3 regions of the Streptomyces sp. NPDC007095 genome follow, and region 3 is predicted to be linked to each of the others. Evidence: riboswitches for the same ligand, from Rfam matches in the RefSeq annotation. Region 3 holds a riboswitch; each other region holds the start of a gene.

Region 1 (6,335 bases), on a different contig from region 3:
CAAGGGTCTGGCCTCCATCGGCGAGGCCTCGGTGGTGCTGGGTTCGTTCCGTGAGGGCGCTCACCGGTACGCCACCCTGCCCGAGCTCACGGCGGCACTGGAGGTCAGCGTGTGCCGCGACCTGGAGGACGTGGCCGACACCGAGCACGACCCGGGCGAGCACTTCACCACCGCGCTCGTGCTCGACATCCCCGACAAGGGGCCGGAGGCCTGCATGATCAACTGCGGCCATCCACCGCCTCTCCTGCTGCGCGACAGCGAGGTCACGGTCCTGTACGCGCGCCACCCCGTCCCCCCTCTGGGCATGTGCGAGCTGCCCGCCGCGAGCCACCGCCCCGACCCGTTCACCTTCGAATCCGGTGACATCCTCCTGCTCTACACCGACGGCGTCATCGAAGCCCGCTCACCGTCGGGCGCCTTCTACCCGCTCGCCGAGAGGGTCGCCTCCTTTCCCACCGCCAGCCCCGACGCCCTGCTGCGGCACATCCACGACGACCTCCTCGCGCACGTCGGCGACCACCCCGGCGACGACGCCGCCCTCCTGATCATCGAACGCGCCGCCTCCCACCACCCGCATCGACCGCACTTCACCACCCGCCCCGCCGACGGCCACCACCGGCTCCATGCCGGCGGATCGCCCCCGCCGGCGGAACGCTGACCTCACTCCCTGGCCATGTCCGACTCCGCCGCGCTCGCCGCGGAATCGGCGTCGTCGACGAGTTTCCGCAGGTGACCGAGGTCCGCGGAGGAAGTGGGCGCGGGCTGCCGAGTGGCCTGCGTGCCCTGCGCGGTCCCCGTGCCCTGCGTGCTCTGTGCACTCTGCGCGTTCCCGCCGTGGCCGCATCCGGCCAGGAACAGCAGGGCGGCCAGTACCGCCGGCACGGTGTGGCGCGCGCGCATCAGTTCGTACGACCGTTGTCGTGGGCGCCGCACCACTTCTCGACGTCGGCCAGGTCCTTCCGGCGGGTCTCCAGGGTGGGGACCAGGGAACGCCGGAAGGTGAGCCGGTCGTTCAGGTAGGTCTCGATCTGGGTGTGGCCCGCGGACTTGGCGTTCGTCACCCGCTGCTCGAGACGGGCGATGGAGCCGCGCCGGGAAGCGTCCGCGCGCAGCCGGGTGAGGATCCGGTCGATCCGCCGGTCGATCTTCGGCGCGCGCTTGCAGAGCGCCGCCGCGCCGTCGCCCGTGGGGGTGCCGGACGGCGCGGGAGTCGCGGCGTCGGCCGTGGCCGCGCCGACGGCGCCGAACAGCGACCCGGCGGCGACCAACGAGACGACCGAGATCACGGTCTTCCTGGTGCTTGGCATGACGAACTCCTCCGCGTTCACGGGCGACTGCCCTCTCGCCGGGAAAGCTAGGAGCCGTCTTTGTGGAATTCTTGTGGCCGGTCGGCGGTCGTGATCATCCAGTTGCGCGGGAGCGGAAGCGTGGCCCCCGCGTCCGCGGTGCCGTCGCTCAGCGGCAGGGTGACCTCGACGCGGGTGCCCGGACCCGTGGGCCGGTCCAGTACCCGGATCCCGCCCCGGTGCAGGGCGATCTGCTGGGCGACCAGGGTCAGTCCGAGGCCGGAGCCGGGGCTGTCCGGTCGGCGGCGGAAACGTTCGAAGACCTCGGTGCGCAGCGCGGGCGGGATACCCGGGCCCCGGTCGTCGACGACGAGCAGCGCGTCGGCGCCGCTCGCGCGCAAGGTCACCTCGACCTGCGGAGGCTGCCCGTCCGTGTGTCCGTGGACCAGGGCGTTGACGAGCAGGTTGTCCACCAGGCTCCGCAGTCCCGCCTCCCAGCCGTGCACACGCAGTCCCGGTACGCAGTGGCCGGCCACGCGTGCGTGCGGATGGCGTCGCCGCTGTTCCTCCGTGCTCGCTTCGACGAGGTCGGCGAGGTCGACCGGGCCGAAGGCGTCCGCCTCGACGAGGTCTGCGCGGCCGAGGTCGCGCAGCATGACGAGGACCCCGAGGAGGCGTGCGTGTTCGCGGCTCAGGTCGTGCAGCACTTCGTCGCGGTCGGGTCCGGCGAGTTCCGGATGCTCGGTGAGGATCTCCAGGTTGGTCTGCATGCTCATCAGCGGGGTGCGCAGTTCGTGCGAGGCCGCCGAGGCGAAGGAGCGGGCCGTGGCCAGAGCCTCGGCGGTCCTGGCCGCCTGCTCGTCGTAGCGGGCCAGGACGGTCTGCAGGGTGCGTGCGAGGTCGTCGACCTCGGCGATCCGCGTCGGGGTGTGGTCCAGGCGGGTGGAACTGGAACGGGGGTCGAGGCCACTCGCCCGGCGTTGCAGACGGCGCAGCGGTGTACTCGCCCGAGTGGCGACGGCCCAGGCGAGCAGCCCGGACAGCGGTGCGGCGAGCAGGGCGACGGTCACCGCGCGCCGTCGGACCAGGCGCACCTGGGTGTCTGCGGCGGTGTCGGACGCGAACAGCCAAAGGGTGCCGCGCACACCCGGGCGCGACCCGGTCACCCGGGTCGACAGGATCCGCCAGCTCCTGCCGTCGGCACGGAGGGTGACCGGGACGGGAGCCCTCACGGGCAGCGCCACGTCGGCCGCCGGTTGCGGGCCGCCCGTGAAGGTCCCCTCGGGGCCGGTCAGCCGTACGCCCACGTCCAGGGCCGAGGTGAAAAGCCGGCGTTCGCGGGCCTGCTCCACCGCCGCCGAGCGGTCGGCGGCGCTCGCGCGCAGCAGCCCCCGGGCGTCCTTGGCTACGGCCACCGCGCGCTCACGCAGATGCGTGTCCTGCTGGTCGTGCAGATCCGCGGCGACCAGCCGCAGCAGCAGCCAGCCGGTGGCCAGAACCAGTACGGGCACGGTGGCGCCGACGGCCAGCGCGATCCGCGTGGACAGTCTCACGGCCGCTCCCCCGGGTCGTCGTCGCGCAGGACGAAGCCCACGCCTCGTACGGTGTGGATGATCCGGGAGCGCCCCGACGTCTCCAGTTTGCGGCGCAGATAGCTGACGAAGGTGTCCACCGCGTCGGTGCGCACCTCGAAGTCGTAGCCCCATACGCGATCGAGGAGCTGGTCCCGGCTGAGCACGATGCCTGCGTTGCGGGCGAGGAAGTGGAGCAGCTCGAACTCGCGTCGGGTCAGTTCCACCGGCCGCCCGTCGAGGCTCACCCCCCGGGCCGCGGGATCCAGGAGCAGCCCGCCGACCCGTACGCTGTCGCTGTCCCGTGGCGGCCTGCGCCGCAGCAGTGCCTCCAGGCGCAGGACCAGTTCCTGCAGGGCGAAGGGCTTGACGAGGTAGTCGTCCCCGCCCGCCTGCAGGCCCGCGATCCGGTCGGCGGTCTCGTCGAGTGCGGAGAGCATCAGCACGGGTACGTCGTTGTCCTCGTCCCGCAGTGTCCTGCACACCTCGATGCCGCTGAGGTCGGGCATCGAGATGTCCAGCACGATCACATCCGGCGGTGTCCGCCGGGCCACCGCCAGGGCCGGCCGGCCCCCGTCGGCCAGGTCCACGGTGAATCCGCCGAGCCTCAGTCCGCGCTCCAGCGAGCGGCGGATCGCCGCGTCGTCGTCCACGACCAGGACACGGCCGCGCTGCCCACTCATCACCACTGCCCCTCCCCGCCACACCCCGGCGCACCGCCGGGACTCGCCGCCGCCCATCGTGCATCAGCCGCGACGGTCCCGGCCCCGAGGGGCCGACCAAGGGATCGGTGAGAATCGCCCGGGCCGGCCCCGGTCGGCGTGTGCCCTCGCGGAGCGTGCCGGTTGCGCGGGGCCTGACCCGGCGGTTGCATACGACTGTGTCGATGGGTGTGGATGCGAGCGGGCGGGTCGGTCACGGGAAACGGTGGGCGGCCAGGGCCGCGCTGGTCGCGGCGGCGCTGGCGGTCCTGCTGCCGCTCGCTTACGGAGGCGTGGACGGCGTACTGCTGCTCCTGGCCGTGCTCCTCGGCGTGGCCGTCACGGCGGCGGCGCTGTGGTGGGCGCTGACCCGGCGCGGCCCGCTCCGCTGGGTGGCGGCCGTGCTGGCGGCCGTCGCGCCGGGCGCCGTGCTCACCCTGTTCGCCGTGGCCGGCCTGCTCTGGGCCGTCCCCGTGTCCCTGGCGCTGTGGACCGTGGCCGTCTGGAGCGGCCGGTACGCCCTGCGGAGCGACCGGACGCGCCCGCCGCGCCCGAAGGAACGCAGGGCACCGCCGCCGCGGCGCCCCTTCCTCCTCATGAACCCGCACTCCGGAGGCGGCAAGGTGGCGAAGTTCGGGCTGCGGGAGAAGGCGGAGCGGCTCGGCGCGCAGGTCGTGCTGCTCGACCCGGAGAAGCACCAGGACGTCACCGCGCTGGCCCGGGCCGCCGTCGCGGACGGCGCGGATCTGCTGGGCGTCGCCGGCGGTGACGGTACCCAGGCGCTGGTAGCGGCCGTCGCCGCCGAACACGGTCTGCCGTTCCTGGTGGTCTGCGCCGGCACCCGCAATCACTTCGCCATGGACCTCGGCCTCGACCGCGACGACCCGGCGACCTGCCTGGACGCCCTCACCGACGGCGTCGAACTCCGCGTGGACCTCGGCTTCGCCGGCGGCCATCCGTTCGTCAACAACGCCTCCTTCGGCGCGTACGCGGCGGTCGTGCAGAGTCCCGCGTACCGCGACGACAAGATCGGCACCATCCTGGACCTCCTGCCCGACCTGCTCACCCGCCAGCGCGGGCCGCGACTGACCGCCCGCGCCGGCGACACGACGCTCGACGCCCCGCAGGCCGTACTGGTGAGCAACAACCCCTACCGCACCAACGATCCGGCCGGTCTCGGCCGCCGCGAACGGCTCGACTCCGGGCTGCTCGGTGTCCTCGGCATCACGGTGGACAGCGCGGCCGAGGCCGCCGCGCTCGTACTGGACCCCGCGCCGGACGGACTCGCGGTCCTGACCACCCGTGTGGTGGTCATCGACGCCGACCGCGCGGAAGTCGAGGCCGGCATCGACGGCGAGGCTCTGGTCCTGCCCGCCCCGGTCCACTGCCGCGTCGAACCCGGCGCCCTGCGCGTCCGCGTCCCGAAGGGACGGCCCGGTGTACCCGAGGCCCAACCTCCCTTGGACTGGCGCCGGTTGCGGACGCTGGCGGCGACCATGGGGCGAACGGCGGTCGTGCGACATCCTGGTCGCAGCCGGAACGCGTAGACGAAGGTCACAATTACATATCGGACAGTTCGCGCTCCAATCTTCACACCAGGCACACAAATTGGCTAAGTTGGCGGCAGGCCGCACGACTCCCTCCGGCGAACCTCGCCGGGTCGCGCGACCTCCGCCGAATCCGATGCCCCTGTGGCAACCGGAACCAGGACCCAACCGACCTTGGGGTGAATCGGCCCGACTGCCCACTCGGGCAGGGCCGTAGGGCATGCCTTCCGGAATCTTCCGCCCGAACCCGACGGCCGACCCGGTAGGCGGAGTACGGAAGGAGTACGGCTCCCATGGCGCCGGAACGAACCCCGCGCCCTGGAGGCGGCAGCCTCCCTGGCATGCCCGACTCCGCACGCGCGACGGCCGCCCTCAGTGGCGCGGACGGTCCTAGCCGCGAGGAGGTGCAGCAGCGGATCAGCTCCCTCTACGACCAGGCCGAGAACGCCGTCGGGTTCGTCAACGGGACCCGCGCGATGACCACAGGGAGCCGAGGCCGCGTCAACCCGGCGCCGGAAACCGCGCGCAGGCGCCGCGACCCCGCCCTCGACGACATCACCAAGACCTGGTTCGACGCGGCGCGCACGCAGCTGGGTCCGTCCGCGCCGGCCAGGCTGCCGGCCGACCGGATGCCGAACCGCCGAGCCGAGGCGTGGCCCACGGGCCCGGCGAAGCGGCCGGAGGACGGGCTCACCAACCGCGGGCGGGAGTTGACCGCCCGCCCCGTTCTGGAGTTGACCGCAGGCCCCTCCGCCGAGGCGGCCGCCGGACCCGTGGCCGAGTTGACGGCCAGGGCCGTCACCGCGCTGCCGGCCGCGCCGGAGCCCGCGCCACAACCTGCGCAGGAGGCCGCCACGGCCCTGCTGCCCGCGGTGCCCGCGGTGCCCGCCGGGCCGGGGCAGTCCTCGTTGAAGACGTCCAAGGAGAAGATCCAGCGAAAGCTGGCGCTGGCCCGTGAGCTGGTGTCCAAACATGCCGCACAGTGGAACCCCGGGCCCGCGGCGGTCGAGTCACGTCCGGCCGAGGGTGCCTGGCCCACCCCGGAGGATCAGGCTCGCAACCAGGCCGCGGCGGAGTGGCAGCGACAGCAGTCGACCGCGCTCGGCCCGGACATGTCCCTCGGCGCCGGGATGCAGTTCGGCACGAACATGCCCACGGGTACGGGAATGCCGCTCGGCGCGGACACGTCCATGGGAATGGGAATGCCGCTCGGTGCGGGGATGCCCCTGG
Region 2 (6,335 bases), on a different contig from region 3:
GTACTTGCCGTCCTTGTAGAACTCGGACGCGGCGACGTCGAGCGCGAGCGCGATCTGCTCACCGGGGATGTAACCGGCCTGCTTGATGGCCTCGAGGATGAGGTCGAGCGCGGCGCGGTTCGACTCCAGGTTCGGGGCGAAGCCGCCCTCGTCACCCAGGCCGGTGGACAGGCCCTTGGTCTTCAGCACCTTCTTGAGGGTGTGGTAGACCTCGGCGCCCCAACGCAGGGCCTCGGAGAAGGACTCCGCGCCGATCGGGGCGATCATGAACTCCTGGATGTCCACGTTGGAGTCGGCGTGCGAGCCGCCGTTCAGGATGTTCATCATCGGAACGGGCAGCAGGTGCGCGTTCGGGCCGCCCAGGTAGCGGAAGAGGGGGAGGTCGGACGCCTCGGAGGCGGCGTGCGCGACGGCGAGCGAGACGCCGAGGATGGCGTTGGCACCGAGCGAGCCCTTGTTGTCGGTGGCGTCCAGGTCGAACATCGCCTGGTCGATCAGGCGCTGCTCGGTGGCGTCGTAGCCGACGAGCTCCGGGCCGATCTGCTCGATGACGGCGAGGACGGCCTTCTCGACACCCTTGCCGCCGTAACGGTTGGGGTCACCGTCACGCAGCTCGATGGCCTCGAAGGCGCCGGTGGACGCGCCGGACGGAACGGCGGCACGACCCGTGCTGCCGTCGTCGAGGCCGACCTCGACCTCGACCGTGGGGTTGCCTCGGGAGTCCAGGATTTCCCGGGCTACGACGACGTCGATGGACGGCACGAGCATCTCCTTCTGGGATGTGACGCGGGTACGCGGAGCCTGTGATGGCTTCGCGACATGAGCCTAACCGCCTCGGGGGGATCGGCCAGCCGGTCGCCCACCCCTTGGGCAGAACTGAACGTACACATTGTTCCAGAACGGAACAAAAACGGGTACCGAAATCCGGGTACGAAACGCTCGGCACGAAACGCTCGGCACGAAACGCCGGACATGAAAAACCCCGCTCCGGTGCATACGGGGGAACACGCACCGGAGCGGGGGGCCCGTGGGGACGGGGGTGACCCTCATCGGGGTCTCCAGTGTGGAGACCCCTTTCATGAGGGACCTGTCATTCGGCTGAGGTGGAGCTGCCGATCATCAGCCGAGGTGAAGCCGCTGACCCGGGTAGATGAAGTCGGCGTCGTCGACGATGTCCTTGTTCAGCTTGAACAGCTGCTGCCAGCCGCCCTTGACCTTCTTCTTCTCGGCGATCGAGCTGAGGCTGTCACCCTTGACGACCTTGTACTCGCCGTCACCCTTCTTGACCTTCTTGCCGGTCGGGGTGGAGACGGTCTTCTCGGCGGCCGGTCGGGACGCCGAACGGGAGGCCGCGGTGTCCGTCGAGCGGGTGGCCGTGCTGGTGCTCGGCGAGCTGTTCGACGAGGAGCTGTTCGAGGAAGACGAAGTCGACGGGGTGCTCGCACCGCCGGTGTACGCGGCGCCCGACAGGCCCGTGCCGCAGGTCGGCCAGGCGCCCTTGCCCTGCGCGGCGAGGACCTTCTCGCCGATGGTGATCTGCTGCGACTTGGAGGCCTGGTCGGCGGTCGCGGCGTACGCGGTGCCGCCGTACGCGGCCCAGGTGGAGGCCGAGAACTGCAGACCGCCGTAGTAGCCGTTGCCGGTGTTGATGGACCAGTTCCCGCCGGACTCGCACTGGGCGACGGCGTCCCACTCGGAGGCGGTGGCGGCGGAGGCGTTGCCGGCCGCCATCAGCGGAGCGGCGATGGCGACACCGGTGACACCGGCGAGCGTGGCGACACGGGTGGTCCGGTTGAAAACGGTCGGACGGCGGTGCTTGCCCTTGCTGGAAAACAGCATGGAGAGATCCCCTCACCGACGCCTGCGAGGTGAGCTGTCGGGTTCGGGCGGGTGAGTGCCCGGCCGTGCGCTCTGAGCGCTCGGCTTCACCCCGAGCCGCTCCCGGTCAACTACCGGGTGCGGCACTTACCTTGGGTCCCCCGCTCCTGCCTACGGCGCTGACGCGTCGACTGTTCCCGTACGGCCGTTGGCAGGATTCGGCGTTGGCGACCGTCGGGGCCCGCTGTGGCGAGCGGTCATGACCGTAAGCAGTCGATCGGCTGAATTCCAAAGACGATCAGGGCCTTTGAGATCCATCTCTCACTCGCGCCAAACCGGACATTACACAGCGAACCATGACGCGAACTGCCCCTACTTTTCGCCCGATTCAGCACCAACTGCAAGGCTCTGACCGGGGAGGATGAGGTTCGGGTCGACGCCGACCGTCTTCTTGTTCGCGTCGTACAGCTCGGCCCATCCGCCTTCGAGGTCGAGGGCGTCCGCGATGGTCCAGAGATTGTCTCCGGCGCGCACGACGTAGGAGCCGTCGACGACATCACGGGAGGCGCCGGCGCCACGCGAGGCGTGCCGCCCGGAGGGGTCGTCGGTGCGGCCGTCCACGGCGCTGTCGGTGGTGTTCTCGTCCGCGTCGCCGCCACGGTGGCGCCCGGCGCCGGCCGTCGCGTTCTCGGACGCGCCGGAAGAGTCGTCGCCCTGGCCGGAGTTGCCCGAGTTGTCGCCCTTCGTCGATTCCGTGTCGGAGTTGTCCGCTCCCTGATCGCCGCCGCCGGTGTCGGCCTTCGTCGTGTTCTCGGTCGCGTTCCCGGTCGCCTTCGAGGACGAACCGGACGAAGACGAGTCGGACGACGACGAATCAGACAAAGACGAACCGGACGTCGAGCCGGACGAGGCAGACGGAGTCGAAGTCGCGGAGGAACGGGACGAACGGGACGAATTCGATCCGTTGGACGAATCGTTCGCCACGCCCGTGTCGACCAGGATGTCGCCCGAGTTCTTGCTCAGCCCGGAGAGCGGTCCACAGGTCGGCCAGGGGGTGAGGCCCTGGTCGTCGAGGAGCTTCTCGGCGATGGCTATCTGCTGTGAGCGGCTGGCCTCGTCGGCGCTCGACGCGTAGGTGAGACCGCCGTACTTCTCCCAGTCCGCCTGGCTGATCTGGAGCCCGCCGTAGTACCCGTTGCCGCTGTCGGCACTCCACTGGCCGGCGCTCTCGCACTCGGCGACCCGGTCCCACGTGGTGCCGTCGGCCGCGCTCGCGCCGGTGGCACCGAGCAACGGGATCGCGATGGCGGATCCGGTCACTCCTGCCGCGACGATGAGGGCCGGGGCCTGACGGGGGCGACGATGGCGGCCGTTCCCGGAGAGCATGCGGAAGCCTTTCGCGTGACAGCAGGTGACTACGCGACGTGTGAGTCGCGTTGACGAGTGAACGTATCCGCACCCGAACACTTGTCACAAGTCGATGCAGCGCAGATCACGTGAAGATCACAGAGTTGAGAGCGTGTCAGGTTTGCGGGCCCGCGGGTGTATGGTCGCCCGCTATCGCGAGACCGGTACCGGAGGCGTGAACTCCACTGGAAGCGTGCGCAATCCGCGCATAATGAGACCACCGCGCCAGCGCAAATCGGCTGAATCTCCCGCGAGTCGAAGGTCGGGGAGACGGGTGAGGAGGGTGGCGAGCGCGGTCTGGCCCTCCAGCCGGGCGAGCGGGGCGCCGAGACAGTAGTGGATGCCGTGGCCGTAGCCGAGGTGTTGGTTGTCACGGCGGGAGAGGTCGAGTGTGTCCGGCCGTTCGAACCGCGCGGGGTCACGGTCCGCAGCCGCGAGGACCACGAGGACGGGGTCGCCGGGTGCGATGTCCTGACCGCCGATGCGGACGGCCGCGGTGGCGAACCGCCACGTGGCCAGTTCCACGGGCCCGTCATAACGCAGGAGTTCCTCGACGCCGGTCTCGAGGAGTCCGCGTTCGTGGGCGGCGAGGGACTTCTGGAGGCGCGCGCGCTGCTCGGGGTGGGTGAGTAGGGCGTACGTGCCGTTGCCGATGAGATTGACGGTCGTCTCGAACCCGGCGAAGAGCAGGATGAAGGCCATGGCGGCGGCCTCGTTCTCCGTGAGGTGCTCGCCGTGGTCGGACGCGCGGATCAGGCCGGAGATGAGGTCCTCACCGGGCGCGGGCGTATCCGGAAGGCCTTCCCGCTTCTTGTGAATGAGTTCGAGCAGATACCCGCGCATCTTCTTGACCGACCGCGCGACCCCGCCCCGCGGCCCGCCACCGTGCCGGATCATCATCCCCGCCCAGTCACGGAAGTCGTCCTGGTCCTCGCGGGGTACGCCCAGCAGGTCGCAAATGGCGTAGATGGGAAGCGGGAACGCGAACTCGTGGATCAGGTCGGCGGAACCCTTCTGCGCGAACCGGTCGATCAGCTGATCGGTGAGCTCCTGCACACGCGGCGCGAACTCGGCCACCCGTCGCGGCGTGAACGCCTTCGAGACCAGCCGCCGCAGCCGGGTGTGGTCCGGCGGGTCGATGTTCAGCAGATGTGTCATCAACTCGGCCTTGCGCTCCCCTGGAATACCCGTCTTCCCTTTCGCGTGAGCGGGTTCGTCGTGGTGCGCCGGATTCTTGCTGAGCCGCGCGTCTGCGAGCGCCTGCTTGGCGTCCGCGTACCGCGTCACCAACCAGGCCTCCACCCCACTCGGCAGCCGCGTCCGGTGCACGGGGGCGTGCTCCCGCAGCCAGGCGTACGCGGGGTAGGGATCACTGGCGAACTCCCAGGTGAAGAGTTCGGGAGCGGGGCTGAACGGCGGCGGCTGATCGGTCACTCCCTGACGGTATCCGGAGGGAGGGGAAGGACGGCACGGCGGAGGGAGGAGCCGGGGAAGGGCGGGGAAGAGCGGGGCGGCATGCCGGAGAAAGGGGGGAGCGGGGTGGGGGGTGATGCAAGCCGCGTCCCTTTCATCCCGGACCATCCATGAATCGGCCGCTGTTTGACTCTCAGGGCTCGCCACCTCCCTAATGCGCGCCGTGGACCCCGAAATACTCAGATCCAGCTTCGCGGTCGTCGAGAGACGGGCCGAGTTCGCGGTCAAGTACTTCTACTCGCATCTCTTCCGGCACAACCCGGACGTTCGCGGGCTCTTCCCCCTGGACTTCCCGGAGGACATGGAGCGACAGCGGGACCGGTTGTTCGCGGCACTCACCTATGTGATGGAGCGGCTGGAGGATCCGACGCTGCCGGGATATCTGCGGGAGCTGGGACGGGACCACCGGAAGTATCTGGCCGAGCCGGAGCACTACGCCGCCGTGGGGGCGAGCCTGATCGCCGCGTTCGCCGCCGTCGCGGGGTCGGCGTGGAACGCGCAGGCCGAGAAGGCCTGGGCCGAGGCATACGGGGCGATCACGAACGTCATGCTCCAGGGCGCGTGGGAGGCACAGCACGAGGGTGAACCGCCCTGGTGGGACGCCGAGGTCGTGTCCCGGACCCGGTACGGCGACGACCTCGTCGTACTGACCCTCCGCCCGCACGACCGGCTGCGCTACTCCCCCGGCCAGTACGTCAGCGTCAGCGTCCCCCACCTGCCGGGCATCTGGCGTCCGTACTCGCTGGGCAACGCACCCCGCGCCGACCACACCGTCGACCTGCACGTCAGCCGCGTCGAGGACGGGGTGCTGTCCACCACCCTGGTCCGGCAGACCCGAGAGGGTGATGTCCTGCGGCTCGGCGCACCCGGCGGCGGTCTGACCCTGCGGGCGCCGGTGGAACGGCCGCTGACCTTCATCGCGGCCGGCACCGGATGGGCCCCGGTCAAGGCGCTGCTCCAGCAACTCGACGCCACGCACGAGGCCCGGCTGTTCCTCGTGGCCCGCGACACCTCGTACCTCTACGACCGGTCGGCCGTGGAACGACTCCAGTCCCGGTTACCCCGCCTCGGCGTCACCTTCATCACCCCTGCCCCCGGCCGCCCCAAGGCCCAGGCCACCGAGCGGCTGCTGACCGCGCTGGGCAACCGCGCCGGCTGGGCCCGCCACGACGTCTATCTCGCCGGCCCGCCCCAGCTCCTCGAGGAGATCGCCGCGGCCCTCCCCGCCCTCGGCACCCCACCGGAACAGATCTTCCACGACCTCCTCCCACCCGCCGACCCCAGCCGCCCCCGCCCCCTGGGCCCCGCGGAGTGGCTCCTGGACCGCCCCCACCCCAACTGGCACAACCCGACAAGCCGCGCCCCCGGCACATAGCTCTGGGGGCCCTCCCCCTCCCCCTCCCTCCCCTCCCTCCCCCTCCCCGCTTCCGCTTCCTCAGGCCGTCTCCGTCACCCGGATCGCGTCCCGGTAAGCCCGCGCGGCCGCGCGCAGGGCGGCTTCCGGGTCCACTCCCTCGGCCTCCGCGTGGGCGGCGATGGCCAGCAGTTCGTAGCCGACGCCTTCGCCTCGGGGGAGTTCGACCTCAAGTCCCGCCGTGCGCACGCGCGATGCCAGCTTCGCCGCGAGGGCCAGGCCC
Region 3 (6,335 bases):
GTCTCCGACGGGCGTCCGGTCCTCTCCGTGCAGACCTTGGGGGGCCGGACCGAGGAGGTTTCCGCCGACCATGTCATCGCGGCGACCGGCTATCGCGTCGACATCGCCGCGATGGACTTCCTGGGACACGAGCTGCGTACGGAGCTCGAGGTGAGCCGCGGCACTCCCAAGCTCGGTGCGGGGTACCGCTCCTCGGTGCCCGGGCTGTACTTCACGGGGTTGCCGGCGGCGGCTTCCTACGGGCCGGTGATGCGGTTCGTGTGCGGTACGGAGTTCGCTTCGCCGCGGCTGGCCAAGCACTTGGCGGGCGCGCACGGGTGAGGTGGCCGGGGTCCGTACGGCCGAGGGGGCGGTGGCTTGTGAGCCACGCCCCCGGGCCGGGTCCAACCGGCCGCGCCGGAACTCGTGTTGGGCTCAGGCAGCCACAGTCACCGCAGCCGCGTCATCCTCTGGAGTGACATTCCGGTCGGAGTCTTTTCGTACCGCCCGCTTCGGTGAGCGGGGGCGGAAGTGCACTCTGTACGCCCGGTACGCCCCGTACGGTGAACGGCGTTGCTGACGGGATACCGGACGTCGTCCGGTTCACGCCGGGCCGATGAGTCGTTCGATCCGTATTCTTCGGATCATGGCCGCTCCGACTGCATATTCACTTATCGCCACTGACCTGGACGGAACGCTGCTCCGCGGCGACGACACCCTTTCCGACCGGTCCCGGGCCGCGTTGGCGAGGGTGGCCGAGGCGGGCGCCCGGCACCTGGTCGTGACGGGGCGCCCGGCGCCGAGAGTTCGACCGCTGCTCGACGAACTCGGCGGCGCGGGGCTGGCGGTGTGCGGGCAGGGGGCGCAGTTGTACGACGCGGCTGCGGACCGCCTGCTGTGGTCGGTGACCCTGGACAGGGAACTCGCGGAGACCGCGCTCGGCAAGATCGAGGCGGAGGTCGGGCTGCTCTACGCCGCGGTGGACCAGGACGGCGTGGACGGGCTGACGCTCATCGAGCCGGGGTACGTGATGCCGCATCCGACGCTTCCGGCGGTACGGGTGCACCGCCGCGACGACCTGTGGACGGAGCCGATCAGCAAGGTGTTGCTCCGTCACCCGTCGCTGTCCGACGACGAGTTGGCCTCGGCGGCCCGGGGTGTGGTGGGCTCGCTGGCCACCGTCACCATGTCGGGGCCCGGGACCGTCGAACTCCAGCCATGCGGCGTGACCAAGGCGACCGGTCTGGCGCTCGCCGCCGCCCACCTCGGTCTCACTCCCGCCGCCACCATCGCCTTCGGTGACATGCCCAACGACATCCCCATGTTCGACTGGGCCGCCCGGGGGGTCGCCATGGCCAACGCCCATCCGGAGCTGAAGGCGGTGGCCGACGAAGTGACGCTGTCTAACGAGGACGACGGGATCGCGGTGGTACTGGAGCGGTTGTTCCCGTGCCGGACGGATCGGTTCCGGGAGTCCCGAGAGCCCCGGCAGCCGTCCGAGTCTCCTCGGCCCCGTCAGCCCCGGCCGTCGTACCAGCCCTACCGGCCCAGCCAGCCCCACCAGTCCTATCAGTAGGGCCCGTTGACGTTGTCGATCGAGCCGTACTTCGCCGCCGCGTAGTTGCAGGCCGCCGTGATGTTCGCGACCGGGTCGTAGGGGTTCATCGATGTGCCCGGCACGTGGTACGCCTTGAACGTCGGGTCGATGACCTGGAGGAGGCCCTTGGAGGGGATACCGGCCTTGGCGTTGGAGTCCCAGTTGTTGATGGCCAGGGGGTTCCCGGAGGACTCGCGCATGACGTTGCGGTGGATGCCGTTGTAGGTGCCGGGGATCTTGGCGCGGGCCATGATGTCCAGCGAGTGCTTGATCCATCCGTCGAGGTTGTTCGCGTACGTCTTCGCAGAGGCCTTGGTGGCGGTGGGCGCCGAGGCCTTCTTGGTGGGGGTTTGGACCGTTTTGGTGCCCACGGTCAGGGTGAGGCCCGGGCGGAGCGTCGACGGGTCGGGGCCTATGACCGCGCGGTTGGCGACGTACAGCTTCGCCGCGCCACCGCTCGTGGGGTACTTCTGCGCGATCTTGGCCAGGGTGTCGCCCGCGACCACCTTGTACGTGATGAGCTGGACGTCGGTGGTGGTGGCGGCGGTGGGAGCGGCGGCCTGTGCGCAGGTCGCGCCCATGATCGGGAGGACGAGCGTGACTCCGCCCAGTCCCGCGGCGAGGATGCCCCGCGTGAGGATGCTGTGGGTCTTGAAGCTGTGACGTTTGCCTCGTGCGGACATGGCGAATTCCTCTCCGGTGCCTGCGAGGTGAGCTGTCGGGTTCGGGCGGGAGCTGCCCGGCCGCACCGTGTGTGCGACTTCACCCCTAGCCGTTCCGGTGTCCGGATCGGCGGCTTACCTGGGTCCCCCGCTCCTGCCGTGCGTGTGTGGGTGGCTGGGATATTCCGGTCGGCGGCAGGATTGGGCGGTCCGTCCGGATCGACGTGAACGTATGCGAGAGCACATGTCCGGAACAAGCCCTGATTTCCCGGTGTAGATCGCTTTCACCTGCGAAATACATGGGAGAAAATGCCCGATTAATCCGGAACGTGACACTCAACTTGCCTTGTGCAAAGGGGGAGTCGTCAAGGGGGGATAAAGAGTTCACCCCGTATGGGCGTGACCCAACTCACGCGACCAAGCAGAAATAAACCGGCACTGGCGGCAAATCGGACATCAGGCTTCGAGTGTCCCGGCCGGTGAGGCCGCGGGCGGAGCCGGGCGCACCTCCCACGCGGACAGATGCGTGTCGGGGTCGTCGTCGGGGAGCCGGCCGGCGTTGGGCTTGAAGTAGATGCCGTAGGCCCGGTATTCGGGGAGTTCGTGGCACATCAGGTCCGGGTAGGGGCCGAACTCCTGCCCCGCGTAAGCCCTGTTGACCCTCGCCACCGAGTCGGCCCGGGGGATCCCGAAGCGCGTGACCATCTCGTCGGCCATCTCGCGGAAGTACGCGAGCATCCCCTCGTCCAGGGCCATCAGGAACTCACCGGTCCGCGCCGTGCTCCTCGGGGTTGCCCATGACGCCGCCGGGACTCCAGCCCGCCGTCCGGGGGATTCTCCTCTCCCACGTCCGATGGAAGACCACCTCGTTGCCGTCCTTGCGGATCAGCTCGTTCGAGGTGATGAACTCCCGGGCGCCGCAGCTGAGTTCGGAGCGTGCCTCGACCCGGGCCTCCCAGGGCAGCTCCGGGCGGTGCAGACGGATCGACCTCGTCGAGCGGGTGCGGGCGGAGAGCGGGTCCGACTCGTCGATGGTGTACGTGTCCAGGGCGTCCTCCGTGCATTCGAGGCCGTCCGGGTGGACACGGGTGCCGTCCTGGCGAGGGTCGACCTCCACACGCCACTCGCCCCTCGCCACGTCACGGGCGACCAGGCGTTCGGGGCGGGGTTCGTCAAGGGTGGCCGGGGACGTCACTCCCAGGGGGTTCGGACTGCTCCGGCTCCTCGAAGGTGATCCCCGGGTCCGACTCGCGCGCTCGCACCGGAAGTTTCGAGGGAACTGGCCGCCGGGTCCAGGATGAACCCCGCCGCCGAGCCAGACTGGGGCCAGATCCATGGCCAGTAGGCGGAGGAGAGGGAGAGCCGGATGCGGTGGCCGGGCGGGAACGCGTAGCCGATGGCCGGCACGTCGAAAACCACGTCCTCCGTAGAGCCCGGTTTCCAGGAGACCGCCTGGTCGGAGCCGTAGCGCGCTGGCAGGTTCAGAGCACCCCAGGTCACCAGCGTCGAGGAACCGTCGGCAGCGAAGTCGCACACCCGGGCGATCACCTGGCCCCGGGGGGAGTGCGACGTCAGACGGAGGCGGACCCTCGGGCGCCCCAGGATCCAGGTCTCCCCCGGGACCTCGAACTCGAAGCAGGCCGATCTCGCGTCCTCCTCCCGCTGGTTCGGCGGCAGGTCCGCGTCGTTCCCGACGGGACGGAAACGGCCCCCGTCCACGCCCGTGTGCTGAGGGGAGCGCACCGGCACCGGTGCGCCCGCAGCGCGTACGCGATCGGGGTCACGGAAGGTGAGGGCCAGGCGGTGTCGCCCACCCAGCGGCCGGGGAGGGACGGGTACGTCGTCGCCGGGGGGTGTGCGGCCATGACGTAGGAGCGCAGGAGGGGCTGCGCCATCACGTCACGGTTGTTCACGCCGGGGTTCGGATGGGCGGTCGTGTCTGGGTCCGGTTCGGCGGTCGTGCCGGGGTTCGGACGGGCGGTCGTGTCTGGGTCCGGTTCGGCGGTCGTGCCGGGGTTCGGATGGGCGGTCGTGCCGGAGTCCGGGTGGGCGGTCGTTTCGGCGTCCGGGTGGGCGGTTGCGCCGGGGCCCCGATCGGCGGTCCCGTCGGGGCCGGGATTGTTGATCGCACCGAGGTCGGGATCGCCGATCACGTAGAGGTCGGGATGACCGATCACGTCGGGCTCGGGCTCTGGGACGCTCGTATCGGTCGGCCTGAGCCAGTGGTCCCAACCACCTCGGCGTCTCCTGGAGGAAGCCGATCGCCGGGCCTGGCGGCAGGCCCCGGTCCGGGTACTGGTGGCACCAAGGGCTGATCAGGCCGCGCACGCGGTCGGAGGGAAGGCTCTCGACCAGCCGCAGCACCGTGTCGCGGTACGGGTCGTGCCAGCCGCCCACCGCGAGCACGGCGGCCCGGATCCCTCCGTATCCCCCGTCCTCGCGCACACCGGCGTGGCGCCAGTACGCGTCCCGGGTCGGGTGGGACAGCCACGTATGGATGAACGGCTCCACAGTCTCCAGGCGCTTCACCCACATGTCGCGCCACATCGCCTGGCCCACGTGTGCCGGATCCGGCGGACGGGCGACGTCGGCGAGCGCCGTGGCCGCCCGTGCGTCCGCCTCGACGGCGAGGACGGAACCTCCCATGCGGTGCCCGTCGTTGTCATAGGGATCGTCGGTCGAGCAGACCGTGACGATCGCCTTGAGCGGTTCGGGCGCGAGGGCCGCGATCCGGAGGGAGGTGAAGCCGCCCCGGGAGACGCCGAACATGCCTGCCGTGCCGCTGCACCAGGGCTGGTCCGCCAGCCAGTGGATCACTTCCACCCCGTCGGCCCGCTCGCCCTCGCCGTACGGGTCCGCCGGCACGCCCTCCGAATTGCCGTAACCGCGGGCACCACCCGGACGGAGGCGTAGCCGTGGCCTGCGTACCAGGGGTGGCGCTGCCAGTCGCGTGGCGCGGTCCGGTCGGTGAGCCGGTCCGGGAGATATTCGAGGAGCGCGGGGACGGGTGCGTCGGTCAGCGGACGCCACGCGCGCGCGTGCAAGCGGGTGCCGTCCGGGAGAGGGATCCACGGATCCTCGTGAGTCGTCTCGTGCGAGAAGGACGTACGGATGTGCATGCTCATCGCGGTGTCTGCGGTGTCTGCGGTGTCTGCGGTGTCCTCGGTGTCCTCGGTGTCTGCGGTGTCCTCGGCGTCCTCTGCGTCCTCAGTGCCCTGCGGTCGTCCCCGGTCCCCGGTCGTCTTCGGCGGTCGGCGGCCGGCTCTCAATCCGTCCGATCAGTCAATACGTCTGATATCCGGCTGAATCTACTGATCAAGAACATACCGTCCGTGATCCCGTACCGCCCGGGTGTGGGACTGTCTGCCGCTCGGGGGACATCGGATGGCGGAGGAGAGGGAAGTCGGGAGGAAGTCGGCAGTGGGGACGGTGGGCGCTCGTGGTGATCGAAACGTGACCGGATACGCTGACTTGAGTGATGGCAGCGACACATCGACAAACCGTGTCATCGACCGAATGATCGACCGAGTTCGCCATGTGATCGTCAGCAGACAGGAGAACCTCTCGTGACCGTCGTCGGGCCGTTCGGGCTGAGCGTGCGGGACCAGGCTCTCGAAGCCGATGTCCAGGCCGGATTGACGGCTGTGGAGGAGGGCTTGCTCGAAGTCACCAAGAGCGAGGTCCCCTTCATCACAGAGGCCGCGCAGCACCTGCTGCGCGCCGGCGGGAAGCGGTTCCGTCCGCTGCTCGTGATGCTCGCCGCGCAGTTCGGTGACCCCTATGCGCCGGGTGTCGTGCCCTCGGCCGTGGTCGTCGAACTGACCCATCTCGCCACCCTGTACCACGACGACGTGATGGACGAGGCCGACGCGCGGCGCGGCGTGCCCAGCGCGAACACCCGCTGGGGCAACTCGGTCGCCGTGCTCACCGGCGACTTCCTCTTCGCGCGCGCGTCGCACACCCTGGCCGACCTCGGGCCCGAGGCCGTCCGCATCCAGGCCGAGGCGGTCGAGCGGCTTGTCACCGGACAGATCCTGGAGACGGCGGGGCCCCGCGACGGGCGCGACCCGGTCGACCACTACCTCGACGTGCTCAGC

The links. A riboswitch is a leader RNA that binds a small molecule or an ion and turns the genes downstream of it on or off. The one in region 3 is predicted to bind cyclic di-AMP.
Region 1: it holds a riboswitch for cyclic di-AMP, as region 3 does, so the genes downstream of both, ABZ656_RS14240 (hypothetical protein) here and ABZ656_RS00630 (LysM peptidoglycan-binding domain-containing protein) in region 3, are expected to answer to the same signal.
Region 2: it holds a riboswitch for cyclic di-AMP, as region 3 does, so the genes downstream of both, ABZ656_RS14055 (transglycosylase family protein) here and ABZ656_RS00630 (LysM peptidoglycan-binding domain-containing protein) in region 3, are expected to answer to the same signal.

What each region holds. Positions count from the first base shown of each region.
Region 1 covers NZ_JBEYFS010000034.1:2,189-8,523, forward strand. The annotation lists gene ABZ656_RS14210 (PP2C family protein-serine/threonine phosphatase) at 1-658, shown strand, start outside; gene ABZ656_RS14215 (hypothetical protein) at 661-900, opposite strand; gene ABZ656_RS14220 (hypothetical protein) at 900-1,307, opposite strand; gene ABZ656_RS14225 (HAMP domain-containing sensor histidine kinase) at 1,355-2,839, opposite strand; gene ABZ656_RS14230 (response regulator transcription factor) at 2,836-3,540, opposite strand; gene ABZ656_RS14235 (diacylglycerol kinase family protein) at 3,744-5,105, shown strand; cyclic di-AMP (ydaO/yuaA leader) riboswitch at 5,221-5,390, shown strand; partial or broken gene ABZ656_RS14240 (hypothetical protein) at 5,447-6,335, shown strand, end outside.
Region 2 covers NZ_JBEYFS010000033.1:19,802-26,136, forward strand. The annotation lists gene eno (phosphopyruvate hydratase) at 1-768, opposite strand, end outside; gene ABZ656_RS14055 (transglycosylase family protein) at 1,120-1,839, opposite strand; cyclic di-AMP (ydaO/yuaA leader) riboswitch at 1,844-2,007, opposite strand; gene ABZ656_RS14060 (transglycosylase family protein) at 2,191-3,204, opposite strand; gene ABZ656_RS14065 (cytochrome P450) at 3,376-4,659, opposite strand; gene ABZ656_RS14070 (globin domain-containing protein) at 4,862-6,073, shown strand; gene ABZ656_RS14075 (nucleoside triphosphate pyrophosphohydrolase) at 6,134-6,335, opposite strand, start outside.
Region 3 covers NZ_JBEYFS010000001.1:113,579-119,913, reverse strand. The annotation lists gene ABZ656_RS00640 (FAD-dependent oxidoreductase) at 1-321, shown strand, start outside; gene ABZ656_RS00635 (HAD family hydrolase) at 626-1,555, shown strand; gene ABZ656_RS00630 (LysM peptidoglycan-binding domain-containing protein) at 1,549-2,259, opposite strand; cyclic di-AMP (ydaO/yuaA leader) riboswitch at 2,264-2,425, opposite strand; gene ABZ656_RS00625 (hypothetical protein) at 2,695-2,994, opposite strand; partial or broken gene ABZ656_RS00620 (CocE/NonD family hydrolase) at 3,002-5,357, opposite strand; gene ABZ656_RS00615 (polyprenyl synthetase family protein) at 5,805-6,335, shown strand, end outside.